2 regions of the Arthrobacter sp. PvP103 genome follow, and region 1 is predicted to be linked to the other one. Evidence: predicted binding sites of a transcription regulator. Region 1 holds the regulator's gene; the other holds the start of a gene.
The links. The regulator LexA, encoded in region 1, represses DNA repair genes until DNA is damaged. The targets are predictions, from matches to a motif close to TCGAACANNTGTTCGA.
Positions count from the first base shown of each region.

Region 2: JOE41_RS09580 (LexA family transcriptional regulator) is a predicted target of LexA. The motif match lies at 2,142-2,157, and genes of this name have one in related genera.

Region 1 covers NZ_JAFIBQ010000001.1:4,000,170-4,004,422, forward strand. Annotated here, with positions in the region: partial or broken gene JOE41_RS18285 (ATP-dependent DNA helicase) at 1-1,580, shown strand, start outside; gene lexA (transcriptional repressor LexA) at 1,659-2,408, opposite strand; gene JOE41_RS18295 (LysM peptidoglycan-binding domain-containing protein) at 2,734-3,234, shown strand; gene JOE41_RS18300 (histidinol-phosphate transaminase) at 3,377-4,253, shown strand, end outside.
Region 2 covers NZ_JAFIBQ010000001.1:2,085,198-2,089,450, reverse strand. Annotated here, with positions in the region: gene JOE41_RS09590 (prolipoprotein diacylglyceryl transferase) at 1-367, opposite strand, end outside; gene JOE41_RS09585 (Y-family DNA polymerase) at 391-1,704, opposite strand; gene JOE41_RS09580 (LexA family transcriptional regulator) at 1,697-2,128, opposite strand; gene JOE41_RS09575 (rhodanese-like domain-containing protein) at 2,382-3,791, opposite strand; gene JOE41_RS09570 (rhodanese-like domain-containing protein) at 3,909-4,253, opposite strand, start outside.

The sequences.
Region 1 (4,253 bases):
TCCGGCCTCGCAGCTGGGCAAGGAAGTGGTCAGGCTCCGGGAGTGGGCTGAGAAAACGGCCACGGGGGACCGGGATGAACTGATGCCGGGGGGTGACGGACCGTGCCTGGCGGCAGGTGTCCGTCACGTCGATGGAATGCCTGGGCGCGCAGAAATGTCCCATGGCTGCCGAGTGCTTCAGCGAACTGGCCCGCCAGGACGCCGCCGAGGCTGACGTCGTGGTCACCAACCATGCCATGCTGGCCGTCAGCGCCTTCGAAGGCCTGGCAGTCCTGCCGGAGTACGACGTCGTGGTGGTCGACGAGGCGCACGAGCTGCAGGACCGGGTAACGGGAGCGGTCTCCGGCCAGCTGTCCGTGGCCATGGTCCACGCCGCCGCCTCCGGCGCCCGGAAAAATACCGGAATCACGGTGGATGCACTCAATAACGCTGCTGCGAACCTTGAACTGGCCATCGCCGGAGTCCCCAGCGGCCTTCTGCCCAACGGCCTCAACGACGAACAGCTCGACTGCGTCGATCAGTTGCGGGAAGCCTGCCGCGCGGCCCTTTCGGACTCGAAAGGTGACAGTGCGAATACGGCCGACGGCGGTCGCCAGCTTGCGCGCTCACGCCTTATGGTCATCCTCGAGCTCTGTGAACGCCTGATCGCCGCCCGGGAAAACCGGGAAGTGGTCTGGTTCTCGCGGAACAGCACTTTTGACCCGCAGCAAGGCTATTCGCAGCCGGACGACGCAGCACCGGCCTTGATCAACATCGCCCCGTTGAGCGTGGCGGGGAAGCTCCGTGACGGGCTCTTTGCCGGCCACACAGTGGTCCTCACCTCAGCCACCCTCGCGATCGGAGCGGCGTTCGAGCCGGCTGCGGGAGGGCTTGGGCTGGTGGGGCCGGGCGCTCCCAGCTGGACCGGCGTAGACGTCGGGTCCCCGTTCGACTACCCCAAGCAGGGGATACTGTACGTTGCCAGCCATCTGCCCAAGCCCGGCCGCGGGACGTCGCCCGAAGCCCTGGATGAGCTGGAGAAGCTGATCCGGGCGTCCGGCGGCGGAGCACTGTGCCTATTCTCCTCGCGGCGGGCGGCGGAGGAGGCGGCTGAGGCGATGCGCCCGCGGCTGGATGTCAGCATCCTGTGTCAGGGCGAATCAACGATGACGGCCCTGGTGCGGCAGTTTGCGGACGAGCCGGACACCTGCCTTTTCGGCACAATGTCCCTCTGGCAGGGCGTCGACGTTCCCGGCGGCTCGTGCCGGCTGGTGGTCATTGACCGGATTCCTTTCCCGCGGCCGGACGATCCGCTCATGACGGCGCGATCCCGGGCGGTGGCCCAGGCGGGCGGCAACGGCTTTATGTCGGTGTCGGCCACCCACGCGGCGATCCGGCTCGCGCAGGGAGCCGGCCGGCTGATCCGCTCCACGGGCGACAAGGGCGTTGTGGCTGTCCTTGATTCCCGGTTGTCCACGGAGCGGTACGGGGGCTTCCTGCGGGCCGCCCTGCCGCCTTTCTGGCCCACCACCGATCCGGCGATTGCGGTTGCTGCGCTGTCGAGGTTGGCCCAGGCCCCGACGGCGGCGGCCACAGGCTGACAACGCGTGCCGTTGCCGCCGGCACCTGACCGTTTCGGGGGCCCGAAGACGGGTCCCCGAAAGCGGGCTGCCCAGCGGCTACAGCGAGCGAAGCACGGAGACGACCTTGCCCATGATGTTGGCGTGGTCGCCGAGGATGGGCTCATACTGCGTGTTCTGCGGCAGGAGCCAGGTGTGGCCGTCCCGTTGCCGGAACGTTTTGACTGTGGCTTCATCATCCAGCAGGGCTGCCACAATGTCGCCGTTGACCGCGTCACTCTGCCGGCGGACCACAACCCAGTCGCCGTCGCAGATGGCGGCGTCGATCATGGAGTCGCCGGTCACCTTCAACATAAAGAGCTCACCGTGGCCAACCAGTTGCCGTGGCAGCGGCATCACGTCCTCCACCACCTGGTCAGCCAGGATGGGGCCGCCTGCGGCGATCCGGCCGACCAGGGGGACCATGGCCGTGTCGGTTGCGGTGGCCAGTTCGGAGACGGCCAGTCCGCCAATAGTGCGCAGCCGCGCAGGCTTCTCTACACCTGAGATTTTGGCAGTACCTTCATCCAGGGTCAGCGGCATGAGCACTTCCATGGCCCGTGGACGCTTCGGGTCGCGGCGGAGATAGCCCAGCTTCTCGAGCTGCGAGAGCTGGTGGGTGACGCTGGAGAGGCTGGCCAGGCCCACGGTGTCGCCGATTTCACGCATCGACGGCGGATAGCCGTTGTCGTTGACGGACCGCTGAATGGTTTCCAGGATCTTCTTCTGCCGTACCGTGAGGCCCTTCGGCTTCGCTGGTGACTGCTGGCTCCGCTGCGTAGCCCTGCCGCCGGTGGCTTGTGCTGCCATGTTCGCCAACGCCTTTCCGTTCCACCCGGCCTCCGTGGCTGCAGCTGCCGGGAACTTCCGGCCTGAAAATGTCAGACCCTGCTGATCAACTGCAGAAGTGGTTGATCTGTAGCTCAAACGTAGGCCAGCCCCACAGCTTTTTCAAACATTTGTTCTAGTGAGTCTCGACAATGTTCGTTAATAAGTGCTAGAAAAGAACAAGCAACGTTCGAATATGTGTTCTAGTCCAAAACCCGGTTCGGTCCTATGTTCGAAGACCGGGCGGGCGGATGGCAGCTTCAGGAACATGCCGGGCAGCACAGTCAGGTCCAGGAGGGCTCAGTTCATGTCAGCAACAAGCGCTATTCATGGTTCGCGTTTCAAGGGTTCGGCCGGCCGGGGCCGCGGCGATAACGTATCGGAGTTTCCGGGTTCCACCGGGCAGGAAGCCGGGGCCCCGGGAATTCAGGGCTTCAACTGGGAGGAGCGTCCCGCGGCGAAAGCCGTGAAGGCGGCGAGGGCAAGGTCCACGCAGCCGCCCCTCCGCCTGACGCGCAGGGGGCGCATCGTCCTGGTGGGAGTGCCGCTGATCCTGTTGACGGTGCTGCTGATCTCGCTGGCCGGCTTCCTGAACTCGCCGGCGAAGGCGGCGGATTCCGCGTCCGAGCTTTCCGTGACCCCCACAGTGTCGGTGACGGTGCAGCCGGGCCAGTCCTTGTGGGAGATTGCCGGCTCCGTGGCGCCGGAACGAGACACCCGGGACGTTGTTGCCGATATCGTTCAGCTCAACAACCTCGACGGCGGCAGGGTCATGCCGGGCCAGCAGATCTTTGTCCCCGCAAGCTAAGGCCCGACGCTGACGCCCCGGAACCTGCCCAGCCGCCAACGCCCCGCGCTCCGCACCGGCGGCGGGCCGGAGACAAGCCCCGGCGGCGGGCCGGAAGCGTCACAGTTTCAATGCCCCGGCCACCCTCACTTAAACTGTTGAAGTGACTGACCAGCTAGAGCGCCTGAACCGACTTCCCCTCCGGACCAACCTGCGTGGCCTCACCCCGTATGGTGCGCCGCAGCTGGACGTTCCCATCCTGCTCAATGTCAACGAAAACACCCATGGCGTTCCGGCCGATGTCCTCGTGGCCATTTCCGAGGCCGTGACCGCGGCTGCTGCGGGGCTGAACCGCTATCCGGACCGTGAGTTCACCGAACTCCGGGAGCGACTGGCCGAGTACCTTGGCCACGGCCTGGGTGCGGAGAACATCTGGGCCGCCAACGGATCCAACGAAGTGCTGCAGCAGATTCTGCAGGCATTCGGCGGTCCGGGACGTACCGCACTTGGTTTCCCGCCCACGTACTCCATGTATCCCCTCCTGGCGAGCGGGACCGACACCGAATACATCGTCGGCCAGCGTGCGGACGACTATGGCCTCAGTGCCGAATCCGCTGCGCAGCAGGTCCGGGAACTGCAGCCGAACATCGTTTTCCTGTGTTCACCCAACAACCCCACCGGCACCGGGCTGGGACTGGATGTGGTGGAGGCCGTGTATGCGGCAGGCGAGGCCAGCCAGACCGTCGTGATCGTCGATGAGGCTTACCACGAATTCGCGCACGACGGCACGCCCAGCGCCCTCACCCTTCTTCCGGGCCGTGAGCGGCTTATCGTCTCCCGAACCATGAGCAAGGCATTTGCGCTGGCCGGAGCACGCCTGGGCTACATGGCTGCCGCGCCCGAGGTTGCGGATGCACTGCGGCTGGTGCGGCTGCCGTACCACCTGTCCGCTATCACCCAGGCCACTGCGCTGGCTGCCCTGACCCACCGCGAGGCACTGATGGCCGACGTCGAAGACATCAAGCGGCAGCGCGACCGGA
Region 2 (4,253 bases), 1.9 Mb from region 1:
CGATCCGCCCAACGATCAGGGCCAGTGCCACCGACGGTGCGAGCAGGTCACCGGTGGATTCCCGGTAGCCTGTCAGCCGTTTGCCCAGATGGACCCCGAACCATGCGCCGACCAGGCCGGCGAGGATGCTGCGGTCGCCGTTGCCCCACCAGTCCGCCAGGGAGACCTGCCGGGAAATATCCCAGGTGAGCACGCGTGATCCGATGGCCCCGAAGGCGACGGCGAAGCCTGCGATGGGCCACAACCGGGGATCAGTCAGGCCGCGGCGGCGCTTTTCATAGGCGTAAAACAGCAGGGCTGCGAAGATTCCGAGCCCCGTCATAACGCCGTGCACAAGCCCATTTCCCGCGAAGGGAAGCCCGATCATGTGCAGAGTGTAACAGCGGGCGCTCAGGCTGCCTTGACCACGGGAAGCTCGTCCCAGTGCGTGGTGTACCTGGGCGAGAGCATGGTGCGCTGCATGGACCAGTCCGGCCCGCCCCGCATTCCGGCATGGCCGAGGCCCACGGATCCGCGTCCGTAGCGGCGGGTGATGTCCTCCAGCAGGGGGCCGATGCCGCGTTCTTCGTGCGGGTTGGCAAACACCGGCAGGGGTGACTGCTGGCCCGAGGGGCGCAGGTCGGTGACCATGATGCCCGCGCGGACGTATTTGGTCCCTTCCTGGATCCGGGGGAGCAGGGCATGCGCCGCTCTGGTCAACAGCACCGGGTCCGCGGTGGGCATGGGCAGGGTGACGCAGACCGACGGATAGGACGTGTCCAGCGGGTTGTAGTGGGAGGTACCGGCGAAGGCCGTGAGGACCTTGGCCTGCAGGCTGTGCTTGGCCAGGCGGGCGCTGGCTTGCTGGCCGTAGACGCTCATGACCTGTCGCAGGTCCGCGGCGGTGGTGATGGGCGTGGAAAACGAGCGGCTGAAGATGAGCTGGTCACGTCCAATGCGCTCTGCTTCCATGGGGATGCACGCGGTGCCCTGCAGTTCCAGGACCGTGCGCATCAGCACCACCGAGAAGCGGTCACGGATCCGGACGGGATCGGCGCGGGCAAGGTCCAGGATGGAATGGATGCCCATGTTGTTCAGGCGTTTTGTCAGCCGGGCAGCCACGCCCCAGAGTTCGATGACGGATACCCGGCCCATCAGCGCTTCGCGGGCCGGGGGCGGCATGGAGTCCCAGTGGCACACGCCGTTGAGGCCGGGGTTGTTCTTCGCCCACTTGTTGGCCAGCTTCGCGAGAGTCTTGGTATTGGCAATTCCCACGCAGACCGGCACCCCGACGTTGCGGCGGACAGCCGTCTTGATGGTTTGTCCCAGACGCAGGAGCTCATCCGGGGTCCCTTTGACTCCCAGGAAGGCTTCATCGATGCTGTAAACCTCCAGCCAGGCCGAGTAGCGCCCTAGAAGCTCCATCACGCGGGCGCTGATATCCCCGTACAGCTCATAGTTGCTGGACTTGGCCACCAGCCCCCATTCCTTGGCCCGGGGCGCGATCTTGAACCACGGCTCGCCGACGGGGATGCCCAGCGCCTTGGCTTCGGGGGACCGGGTGACCGCGCAGCCATCGTTATTCGAGAGGACCACGAGGGGGCGGCCTTCCAGCGAGGGATCGAATGCCCGCTCGGCTGAGGCATAGAAGCAGTTGACGTCCACCAAGGCAATCTGCCGGGCCGTGTCCTGCGCCCGCCTCTCAGGCGCCCGCGACTCAGACATGGTGCAGGCACCGCGTGGCCACGCCCCAGATCACCAGGTCCGACAATGCCGGGACCCTGATATCCGGATACCGGGGGTTGTCCGCCTGCAGCACTACTCCGGATGCCGTAACCCTGAGCCGCTTGATGGTCAGTTCACCGTCCAGGACCGCTATGACCACTGATCCGTCCTTGGGGTCCAGGGCACGGTTGACGATCAGCTCGTCGCCGTCGCTGATCCCGGCCCTTTCCATCGAGTCTCCGGACACCCGCACGATATAGGTGCTGGTGATGTCCTTGATGAGGTGTTCATTGAGGTCGATCCGGCCGTCAAAGTAGTCCTGCGCCGGCGACGGATAGCCCGCCGCGACGGGTACCGGGGAGATCAGTACCGACAGCAGGGACGCGCCCGCCTCTATCACGCGGGGACCGATAACTATGCCCACAACACACCTTTATTCGAATATATGTTCGATAATTCAGTGTAGACCCAGGCTCCGACATTGGATATTCCCTGCGAAATTTCCTGGCGTCTTCGCGTCGGCGGGTCACCGCGCAGCGCGCGTGAGCGAACCAGGGCCATCTCCCGTCCCCGGTGAACGAGTTCTCCGTTCGCGCCCAAGGAAAGACCCCCGCCCGGAACTGCCCGGCGGGGGTCTTGTGCGGTGGATCCGCTGCGGCCTCGGCCGGGCCGTTGGATTAGCGGGTCGAAGCGGTCTGCAGCGACTGTTCCATAGCTGCCCACGCGGCGTAGCTGCCGTCGAGTTCGACGACGTCGTACCCGGCCCGGCGCAGCGCGCTGGCGGCTACGGAGTTCCGCACACCCGACTGGCAGTAGGACACGATGGTGCCGGCGGCGGGCAGTTCATCCAGGTGCCACATGACGCGGCCGCCGCTGAGCTGGTGCGAGCCCGGAACGTGCCCGGCCTTGTGCTCGGTCTTGTTGCGGACATCCAGAACCATGGCGGCGTCGAAGCCCTCGAGTTCCTCGGGCTGGATCAGCTTCGGTGTGAAGGTGGGCAGCCCGTCGATGCCGGTCAGGTAGCCCGCCACGTTGTCGATGCCCACGCGTACCAGGTGGTCCCACATGCCCTGGGCCTGCTCCTGGTCCTTGGCCAGGAGCACCAGCGGGTTCTGATCCGTCTCGGGGTTCACCACCCAGGCGCCGTAGCTGGCAACGGATTTGCCGGCCGGAACGTTCAGGGACCGGACCACGGTGCCCTGGTGGACGTCGCCGTTGGGACGGGTGTCGATGAAGGTCAGGGTGTCTTCTGCCAGGCTCCTTGCGACGTCGGCCGCGTCCAGTTCCTGCAGCGGCGCACGTTCGCCCATGATGGCGGGGCCTTCGCGGTTTTCGCGCTTCATGCGGCCGAAGTAGGCGTGCGCGTCCGGCTGGCCGTCGAGCAGTTCGTCGATGAACCCCTGCTCGTCGTTGGCGGCCAGGTACGGGCCCCACCAGGCGTACAGCCGCTCGTAGCCCACCGTGGATGACGGGATGGCGCCGAGGGCCTTGCCGCAGGCGCTGCCGGCGCCGTGTCCCGGATAGACCTGGACGAAGTCGGGCAAGGGCAGGAACTTGTCACGCAGGCTGGCGAACAGCTGCTTGGCACCCAGGAAGCGGGTATCCACGCCGCCGGCGGCTTCGTCCAGGAGGTCAGGGCGGCCCAGGTCGCCGGAGAAGACAAAGTCGCCCGAGAGCAGGTACCCGGCCTCGCTGCTGAATGCGCCGTCCGTAATCAGGAAGGACAGGTGCTCCGGAGTGTGCCCCGGAGTGTGGAGCGCCTGAACGGTGATGTTACCGATGGTGATCTTGCTGCCGTCGAACAGGCGCTCACCGTCGAAACCGTACTGCCAGTCGGGGCCGCCCTCTCCGGAGACATAGATCTTTGCCCCGGTGGCGGCCGCGAGTTCACGGGTGCCTGAGAGGTAGTCGGCGTGGATGTGGGTCTCGGTAACGGCCACGATCTTCATGCCGTTGGCTGCTGCGAGGGAGCGGTAGGTGTCGATGTCACGGCGGGCGTCGACAACAACTGCCTCACCCTTCCGCTGGCAGCCAATGAAGTAGCTGGCCTGGGCGAGGTCTTCATCGTAGATGCGTTCGAGAAGCATGGGTTCTCCTTCGTAAAAGCTTGCGGGGTTCCGGGGTGGCTCCCCGTTGGTCTAGTTAAAATCATAATACCCCGGGGGGTATACAGCAAATGGCGTGGCGCTGTGGTTTTGAAGCCGTCAGCCGGTGCTTCGGCCGCGCCAATTCGCAAGTTTCTCCAGTGCAGATCTCCAGCGTCCGGACGGAAGTTCGTCTGGCGCCGGCGGTGCATAGCTCACCGGATGGCCTTCCCGGTACCACTCCGTCATGCCGCCCGCGATGTTGACCGCGTCGTGGCCCTGGGCAGTGAGGAGCGCAGTGGCCTTGCTGCTGCGCTTGCCTGACCCACACAGGACGTAGAGCGTGCTGTTTGGCAGGTCCTGCTGCCGGAAGGGCAGTTCATCGAGGGGGATGTTCAAGCTGCCCGGGATATGGGCTACGGCATATTCATCCTGACGCCGCACGTCCACCACCACCGTGCGGGG